Regions from separate parts of the Bradyrhizobium sp. HKCCYLS20291 genome, predicted to be linked through region 2. Evidence: riboswitches for the same ligand, from Rfam matches in the RefSeq annotation. Region 2 holds a riboswitch; the other holds the start of a gene.
What was found. Region 2 has a riboswitch for cobalamin ahead of ACQR07_RS11815 (HupE/UreJ family protein). Riboswitches for the same ligand answer to the same signal wherever they lie in the genome.

Region 1 (4,206 bases), on a different contig from region 2:
AGCGCCGCCAGCGTCCAGCGCCCGCCGACGGCCGAAAGCCTGGCGCGCGTCAGCGGCGCAACGTCGATGCGCCGGAACGCCGCCGGGCCTGCGCCGATCGCCTGCGCGATCGCCGCGCGCATGACCGTCGCATGCGTGATGGCGAGAACCGAGCTGTCGACCGCGAGCAGGCTCTCCATCCAACCGGCGACGCGGGTCGTCACATCCGTGAAAGATTCCCCGCCATGCGGGGCCGCGTGCGGATCGCGCAGCCATGCGGCGACGCCCTCCGGCGTCTCCGCCTGGACTTCGGCGAGCGATCGTCCTGCCCAGCGGCCGAAGTCGCAGTCGCGCAGCGCAGGCTCCGTCTGCGCGTCGAGGGCGAGCGCTTCGGCGGTGTCGGCGGCACTGCGGGCCGGGCTGCGCTGCGCGGCGTCATGGGACGGCAGCCGGCCGACCAAGCGCACGATGCTGTCTCGCCCGCGCGCATCCAGCGGCTCGTCGGCAGGAAATGCCATCGCCGCCGTGGCTGGCGTGGCCGCCGCACAGATGAGATGCAGGCGCGCCTTCATCGCCGGTGCGGCCGTTCAAGCGCGGGCGCCATGCGGCGCCATCAGACGCTCGGCCATCACGCCGAACAGCAATCCGAGCGTGGCCCACATGATCGCCTGGCCGCCAAGCGAGGCGATGCGGAATTGCCAGAGCACGGCGGCGGGAAACGCCTCGGGCACCTCGTTCACATCCGGCAGCGCGAGGCCAACGCCGGTCATCACCGCGATATAGACGACCGCAGCGACCAGGGCCGCGTTCCAGGCGCCGAGCCGCGGCAGCAGGCGGCTGCGCAGCATGCCGGCCGCGACCATCGCAGCCAGCGAGATCAGGATCATCGCAAAATACAGGCTGGTGCGCATCCCGATGGTCTCGGCGAGGCCGACCGACGGCGGGTTGGCCGGATATTTCAGCATCGGCGTCAGATAGACGGCGACGAAACCCAGCATCGCCAGCACGGCCGAGCTGGCCCGCGGACCGAGATCTGCCATGCGCCGGAAGGCGAGCGCAAAGGCCAGCGCGAACAGGCCACCAAACGCCGTGCTGTAGACGACGACGCCGCTCAGCAGTCCGATTCCAGCCTGGACCGCGCGGCTGACCAGTTCGGGCTCGGCCGGGACAGCCGGCACCGGCTGCCCCTTGGCCACCGCCTCCTCGGCGCTGGTCTTGGCTTTGGCCTCATCGATCATGGTCTCGAACGCGATCGCATGCTCGACCGACGATTCGCCGGCCAGCTTGAGAAAGCCGAAGGAGAGAATTGCGGCGACGAGGCCAGCCAGCATGCCGCGCAGGAGCAATCGCCCCGTCATCGATCGTCTCTCGAACTATCAGGAAGCGCCGGTGTCACGGTCGAGGCCGGCGATAGGCGAGCTCCGCCGTCCCGGAGCCGCCCGTTCAGTGGCAGGGGAACCCGAGGAGATGGCGTCCGTCATGGACGAATTCGTGGACATAGGCGCTGTTGAAGATCGCAGCCGCGCCCTCTTCGACGCCGACGAAATAGATGCCGAGCACGAGCATCAGGCCACCGAAGATCGCCCACGGCAGAATCTCGCGGACGGGAATGGCGGGCAGAGAGACCGGAAGAGACGTCGCTGTTGCCACGGTGAGGCTCCTTGAATTGCATCTTAGATTGCGGCGCGGGTCGCCGAGGCGGCGCCGGACCGGCGCGCCAGGGCAACATTGATCACGACCGACACTATAAGCGCGGCCACCGGGGGTCGGAAGTCGAAAATGATCCTCAGCGCCTCCGGGGACGCGGCGAAACCGTCACGGCCTGCGTCAGCTGTCGAGAAGCCGGACAGGCCGATTGACATCATCGAGGATGGGCTCCTAACCTGATTTCCGACGGTGCCCCTTGACCGGGGCTCAAAAGGGAATGCGGTGCCGGACACGTCTCGCAAGGGACATGATCGAAGGCCGCAGCTGCCCCCGCAACTGTAAGCGGCGAATCTCGCGCCAAATGCCACTGGGAAATCTCGGTCCCGGGAAGGCGGCGTGGAGGTGACGACCCGCGAGCCAGGAGACCTGCCGTCAGCCGTGGTCACACGCGAAGGTGCCGGTCGGGGCGTCTATTGGCATCGTTTCTACGTCGGATCGCATTGTCCGGTGTGGAACCTCGTTCGCGGTGACGTGCCACTGACGTCATGCCGAGGTTCCCTCGTGTTCTCCTTCCTGTCTGTCGCCCGGCGCGAACGCGCCGGCCTGTTGTCGTCGACCGTCCTGTTCATCATCACCACGCTCGGCACGGTTCCGGCCGCCGCCCAGCAATCCGCCTCTCCCAGCCTGTTGCCGCCGGTCGAGGTCGACGCGCCGCGGCCGCTGGCAACGCCAAAGCCTGCCGCGCAACGCGGGGCGCAGCTGCCGCGCGCACGCTCATCGCAGCCGGCAGCCGCGCCAAACGCCGCCGCCAACGCCCAGCTGGTGGTCAGCCCGACCGGCATCGTGACGCCGGCCGCCAACGTGGCCAACGCGATCACGGTCGTCACGGAGAAGGACATCGCCACGCAGCAGTTCCGCAGCGTACCGGACATCCTCGCGGCCATTCCCGGACTGAACGTCGGGCAGGCCGGCGGCCCCGGCGGCCAGACCAACGTCTTCATGCGCGGCACCAATGCCAACCACACCAAGCTGATCATCGACGGCATCGATGTCGGCGACGTCACCAATGGCAATGGCGCGTTCGATTTCGCGCATCTCCTGGCCGCGGACATCCAGCAACTCGAGGTGCTCCGCGGGCCGCAGAGCGGCCTTTATGGCTCGGATGCGATCGGCGGCGTGATCTCGGTGATCACCCGCAAGGGCGACGGCCCGGCGCGGGCGACCGCCTCGCTCGAGAGCGGCGCGTTCAAGACGTTCAACCAGAGCGCCGGACTGAGCGGCTCCCAGGACAATGTCAACTACGCGGTCAATGTCGCCCATCTGCATGCCGGCGACGTGCCGGTGACGCCGTGGCAATTGCTGCCGGCGGGACAGAAGGCGATCGGCAACGCCTACGACAACCTCACCGCCTCGACCAAGCTCGGCGTCGACCTCAACGAGGCCTGGACGCTGAATTCGGTGATCCGCTACACCGACGCAACCCTGCTGTTCACCGGCGACAGCGGCTTTCCCAGCACTCCCGACACGACTCAGAGCAACCACACCATCCACCAGCTTGCGATGCGCGAGGAAGCCGTCTGGTCTCTGCTCGGCGGCCGCATCAAGAACTACTTCGGCGTCAACTATGTGAACGACTGGTCGTCCGACCTGACGGCCGGCAATCCGGTGGCAGCGGTCGCGACCGGCGAGCGCTTCAAATATGACTGGCATGCCGTCACCGAGCTGGCGCCGCACAACAACCTGATCGTCGGCCTGGAGCAGCAGACCGAGCGGCTGAAAACAGCCGATCTATCCGCCGAGAACGGCAACAACGCCGGCTTCATCGAGCTGCAGACCGAGTTCGCAAGACGGGTATTCCTGGTCGCGAGCCTGCGCAACGACGTCAACGACCAGTTCGGCAGCCATGGCACCTACCGGATCGCGCCGGCGGTGATCCTGCCGGTCACCGAGACCAAGCTGAAGGCAAGCTACGGCACCGGCTTCAAGGCGCCGACCTTGAGCCAGCTCTACCAGGATTTTCCGGTCTTCAACTTCTTCGCCAACCCGAACCTCAAGCCGGAGGAGAGCACCGGCTACGATGCAGGGTTCGAGCAGCCGCTGTTCGACGACCGCTTCCGCTTCGGCACGACCTACTTCCACAACAGCATCACCAACCTGATCAACTTCAACGACACGTTCACCTCCTACGCCAATGTCGGGCTCGCCACCACCGAGGGCACCGAGAGCTTCGTGGCGGCGAAGCTGACGGACCGGCTGTCGCTGCGTGCCGACTACACGTTTACACGCGCGGTCGATGCGGCGACGGGTCTGCAGCTGCTGCGACGGCCGAAGGAAAAGTGGAGCGCGACGGCGGTGTGGACGCCGCTGGACGCGTTGACCTTGTCAGCCACGGTGCTGCGCATCAGCGACTGGCTCGACGTCAGCCGCGACGGCATGACCACCGGCCTCGTCGCGCCCGGCACCACGGTGGTGAACCTGCGCGCCGACTACGCGGTCTCCGACCAGGTCAAACTGTTCGGCCGCATCGATAACCTGTTCAACCGCCACTATCAGAACCCGACTGGCTTCCTGGCCCCAGGC
Region 2 (4,206 bases):
CGCCTGCAGCGCCTGGGCCCGGCCGATCTCACCGCCGTCGGCGGTGACGGCCGCATTGTTCGACATGTTCTGCGGCTTGAACGGTGCCACCTTCAGGCCGCGCAATGTCAGCGCGCGCGCGAGCCCGGCGACGATCAGCGACTTGCCGACGTCGGAGCCGGTACCCTGGAACATGATGGCGCGCGCGGCCATGGCCTAGAACTCAATGCCTTCCTGCGCCTTCACGCCGGCCGCGAAATGGTGCTTCACGAGGTTCATCTCGGTAACGAGATCGGCGGCCTCGATCAGCTCCGGCTTGGCATTGCGCCCGGTGACGACGACGTGCAGGTCCGGCCGCCGTGCGGCGAGCGTGGCAACGACGTCATCGATCGGCAGGTGATCGTAGCGCAGCGCGATGTTGAGCTCGTCGAGGATCAGGAGACAGACCGCGGGATCGGCCATCAGCTCCTTCGCCTTCGCCCAGGCGCGCTCCGCCGCCGCGACGTCCCGCGCGCGATCCTGTGTCTCCCAGGTGAAGCCCTCGCCGAGCGTATGCCAGGACACCTGATCGCCGAACCGCTCGATCGCTTTGCGTTCGCCCGTCTCCCACGCGCCCTTGCCGAACTGCACGACGCCGATGCGGAAGCCGCGGCCGAGCGCGCGCAGCATGAGGCCCCAGGCGGCCGTCGATTTGCCCTTGCCCTTGCCGGTATGGACGATCAGCAGGCCTTTCTCGACGGTCTTGGAGGCGACCTCGGCATCCTGAATGGCCTTGCGGTTCTCCATCTTGGCCTTGTGGCGCGCATCGTCGGCGCTCTCGGTCATCTGCTCGTTCTCCTCTTCACTTCAATGTCAGTGGCAGGCCGGCCGCCATCAGGATCACGCGATCCGCGATCGCCGCCACATCCTGGTTCAGTCGTCCCTGCGCATCACGAAACGCGCGCGCGAGCGCGTTGTCCGGGACGATGCCGAGACCCACCTCGTTGGACACGGCGACGATCGGGCCTTCTGTCGCGGCAAGCGCCTCGATCAGCTCGGCACATCGCGCCGGAACGTCCATGTCGGCGAGCATCACGTTGCTGAGCCACAGCGTCAGACAATCGATCAGCATCGGCGTCCGCGATTTCGATTCGGCGCGAACGAGGCCGGCGAGATCATGTGTGGTCTCCAATGTCTGCCAACCCTCGGCGCGCCGCGACTTGTGCTGCGCGATGCGCGCGGTCATCTCGTCGTCGAACGCCTGCGCAGTCGCAATATAGATCCACGGCGATGCCTGAGCGGTGACCATCGCCTCGGCATGGCGACTCTTGCCGGAGCGCGCGCCGCCGAGCACCAGCGTCAGGCGCGGCAAGGCAGGAGGCGGCGGGGCAGGGACCATGGGGGACGATTCCGATTGACGGGCTTTGGCGCGACCCGTATCTAACAGATGACGGTTCTCCGAAAGGAGAGATTTAGGGAACATGGTGCGGGGTCATACCCAAGGCCGTGGCTGCCCCCGCAACTGTAATCGGCGAGTGTGAGGCCAAAGCACCACTGGGAAACCGGGAAGGTGGCTTCACGCAGCGACCCGAGAGCCAGGAGACCTGCCGTCGACACTGCTGTTGGCCGACCCGTCGCGCGGGGAGTCGCGATGCTGGTTATGATCCTGCCGGAAAGGGCGGGATGCCGTCGGATGCAGCGCATCGTCCGGCCCTCTGGGGGAGCCGGCAAGCGACGGAGACGGCCATGACGTTCAATCGCACCACGTGTTTCGTTGCCGCGAGCCTGATTCTGCTCGCGTCCGAGCCCGCCTTCGCGCATCACATGATGGATGGTAAGTTGCCGCAGACGTTTGCGCAGGGCCTGCTGTCGGGCCTCGGCCATCCCATCATCGGGCTCGATCATCTGGCTGCCATCGTCGGCGCCGGCATCGTCGCGGCCTTGCTCGGCCGCGGCTTTGCGCCGGTGCAGGCCTTCACGACGGCGATGATTGCCGGCGTTGCTGTCCATCTGGCGAAGGCCAACATTCCCGCCGCCGAGCTGCTGGTCGGCCTGTCCACCGCCGCGGTCGGCCTGGTGGTCGCGATGCGCGGCCGTTTCGGTGTGGTGCCGGTCGCCGCGTTGTTCGCCCTTACTGGCGTTATCCACGGCTACGCGTTGGGTGAGTCGATCGTCGGTGCTGAGACTGCTCCGCTCGGAGCCTATCTCACGGGCCTGCTCGTGATTCAGACCGTCATCGCCGCGGGGGCGTTCCTGGGTGTCAAGCTGCTGTCGGCCAAGGGCCACGCGGTTGCGCCGCTCGCGGTTCGCCTCGCAGGCGCAGCGATCGTGCTGGTGGGCGGAGTCGCTGCGGCGACGGCCGCGGGCGTGATCGGCTGATGACGGCATCGCAGATCGGTGAGACGACGCTGTTCGTCTGCACGACGTGTCGCACGCAGCTGGCTGATGCTGCGTCGGATCAGCCGCGGGCGGGAGCCCGCCTGCTGGCGGCAATCGAGACGGTGCCGACTGAGCAGCGGGTGGGCGTTGCCGTGGTCGGCGTCGAGTGCCTGTCCAATTGCAATCGGTCCTGCACGGTGGCGGTGACCGCGCCGGGCAAATGGACATACGTGCTCGGTGCGCTCGACCCGGACCTGCATGTGGCGGACGTGCTGACGTTCGCCCAGCTGCATCAGCGCCACGAGGCCGGCCTGCCGGCCTGGCGCGAGCGCCCCGAATATATCCGCAAGAACACCGTTGCGCGCGTGCCGACGCTGCCGGCACAGCGATGAGAGAAGGATGATGCGGTCATGACGAAGTCATTCGCCAAGACGCCCTGCACGATCGTCACCGGTTTTCTCGGCGCCGGCAAGACCACGCTGGTGCGCAATCTGATCGAGACGGCGAACGGCCGGAGGCTTGCGATCATCGTCAACGAGTTCGGTGACGTCGGCATCGACGGCGACATTCTCAAAGGCTGCGGCGTGCCGGACTGTCCGGAGGATCGCATCGTCGAGCTCTCCAACGGCTGCCTGTGCTGCACGGTTGCCGATGATTTCGTACCCGCATTGAAGAGCCTGCTGGACCAGAAGGAGCCGCCGGAGCACATCGTGATCGAGACGTCCGGGCTGGCGCTGCCGAAGCCGCTGGTGCAGGCTTTCAACTGGCCTGAGATTGCGACGCGCGTCACCGTCGATGGCGTCGTCGCCGTCGTCGATGGGCCGGCGGTCGTGGCGGGACGCTTCGCCGATGATCCCGCAGCGCTGGCCGCGCAGCGCGCTGCCGACGAATCGCTCGATCACGACAATCCGCTCGAGGAGGTCTACGAGGACCAGCTGCTCTGCGCCGACCTCGTCGTCATGAACAAGAGCGACCTGATGAGCGAGCAGGAGCGCAAGGACGTCGCCTCCGAGATCGCTACGACGGTGCAACGTGCCGTCAAGGTGATCGCGACCGAGCACGGCAGGCTGTCGGCGTCGGTGCTGCTCGGACTCGGCGCGGCCGCCGAGGACGATCTGGCGGCGCGCCCTTCGCATCACGACAACGAGGCGGAGCATGATCACGACGATTTCGAGAGTTTCGTGCTCGACGTGCCGGCGCAGGCCTCGCCGGAGGCGCTGGTGGACCGCATCGCGGCCGCGGTCGAGGCGCACGACGTGCTCAGGGTGAAGGGCTTCGTCGAGGTCGCGGGCAAGCCGCTGCGTCTGCTGGTGCAGGCCGTCGGCAACCGCATTCAGCATCAGTTCGAGCGGCCCTGGCGCTCCGGTGAAGCGCGGCAGGGGCGCCTGGTGGTGATCGGCGAGCGCGGCCTCGATGCCGCGGCCATCAAGACGCTGGTCGCGGGCTAGGCGAGGGCGATGCACCTCCTGGCGACATCCGGCGCTGATCTCGACGACCTCGAACAGGCCGTGGATCTCGCGCAGTCGCCAGCCGACATCGTCGTGCTGTCGTTCTCCGACACGGACCTGTCGGCGCTGGCGGAGGCGTGGTCCGCCTCGGCCGAGGAACTGCCGAGCCTTCGCCTCGCCAGCCTGAAGCGGCTGAAGCACCCGATGTCGGTCGATCTCTACATCGATCGCGTCGTGAGCAGCGCGCGCGCCGTCGTCGTGCGCTGCCTCGGTGGGCTCGATTATTGGCGCTACGGGCTCGAGCGCATCACCTCTGTTTGCCGCAGCCGCAACATTCATTTCGCGGCGTTGCCCGGCGACGATCGCGCCGATGACAGGCTTGGTGAACTCTCGACCTTGCCCGCGGAGGTCTCCTCGCAGC

Region 1: another riboswitch for cobalamin. It lies ahead of ACQR07_RS06985 (TonB-dependent receptor plug domain-containing protein); the one in region 2 lies ahead of ACQR07_RS11815 (HupE/UreJ family protein).

The regions. Positions count from the first base shown of each region.
Region 1 covers NZ_JBNPTO010000002.1:615,488-619,693, forward strand. The annotation lists gene ACQR07_RS06965 (histidine phosphatase family protein) at 1-551, opposite strand, end outside; gene ACQR07_RS06970 (CbtA family protein) at 567-1,337, opposite strand; gene ACQR07_RS06975 (CbtB domain-containing protein) at 1,423-1,629, opposite strand; gene ACQR07_RS06980 (hypothetical protein) at 1,653-1,844, opposite strand; cobalamin riboswitch at 1,857-2,074, shown strand; gene ACQR07_RS06985 (TonB-dependent receptor plug domain-containing protein) at 2,188-4,206, shown strand, end outside.
Region 2 covers NZ_JBNPTO010000004.1:220,280-224,485, reverse strand. The annotation lists gene ACQR07_RS11830 (cobyric acid synthase) at 1-192, opposite strand, end outside; gene cobO (cob(I)yrinic acid a,c-diamide adenosyltransferase) at 196-804, opposite strand; gene cobU (bifunctional adenosylcobinamide kinase/adenosylcobinamide-phosphate guanylyltransferase) at 821-1,357, opposite strand; cobalamin riboswitch at 1,393-1,584, shown strand; gene ACQR07_RS11815 (HupE/UreJ family protein) at 1,705-2,337, shown strand; gene ACQR07_RS11810 (DUF1636 domain-containing protein) at 2,337-2,729, shown strand; gene cobW (cobalamin biosynthesis protein CobW) at 2,748-3,785, shown strand; gene cobN (cobaltochelatase subunit CobN) at 3,795-4,206, shown strand, end outside.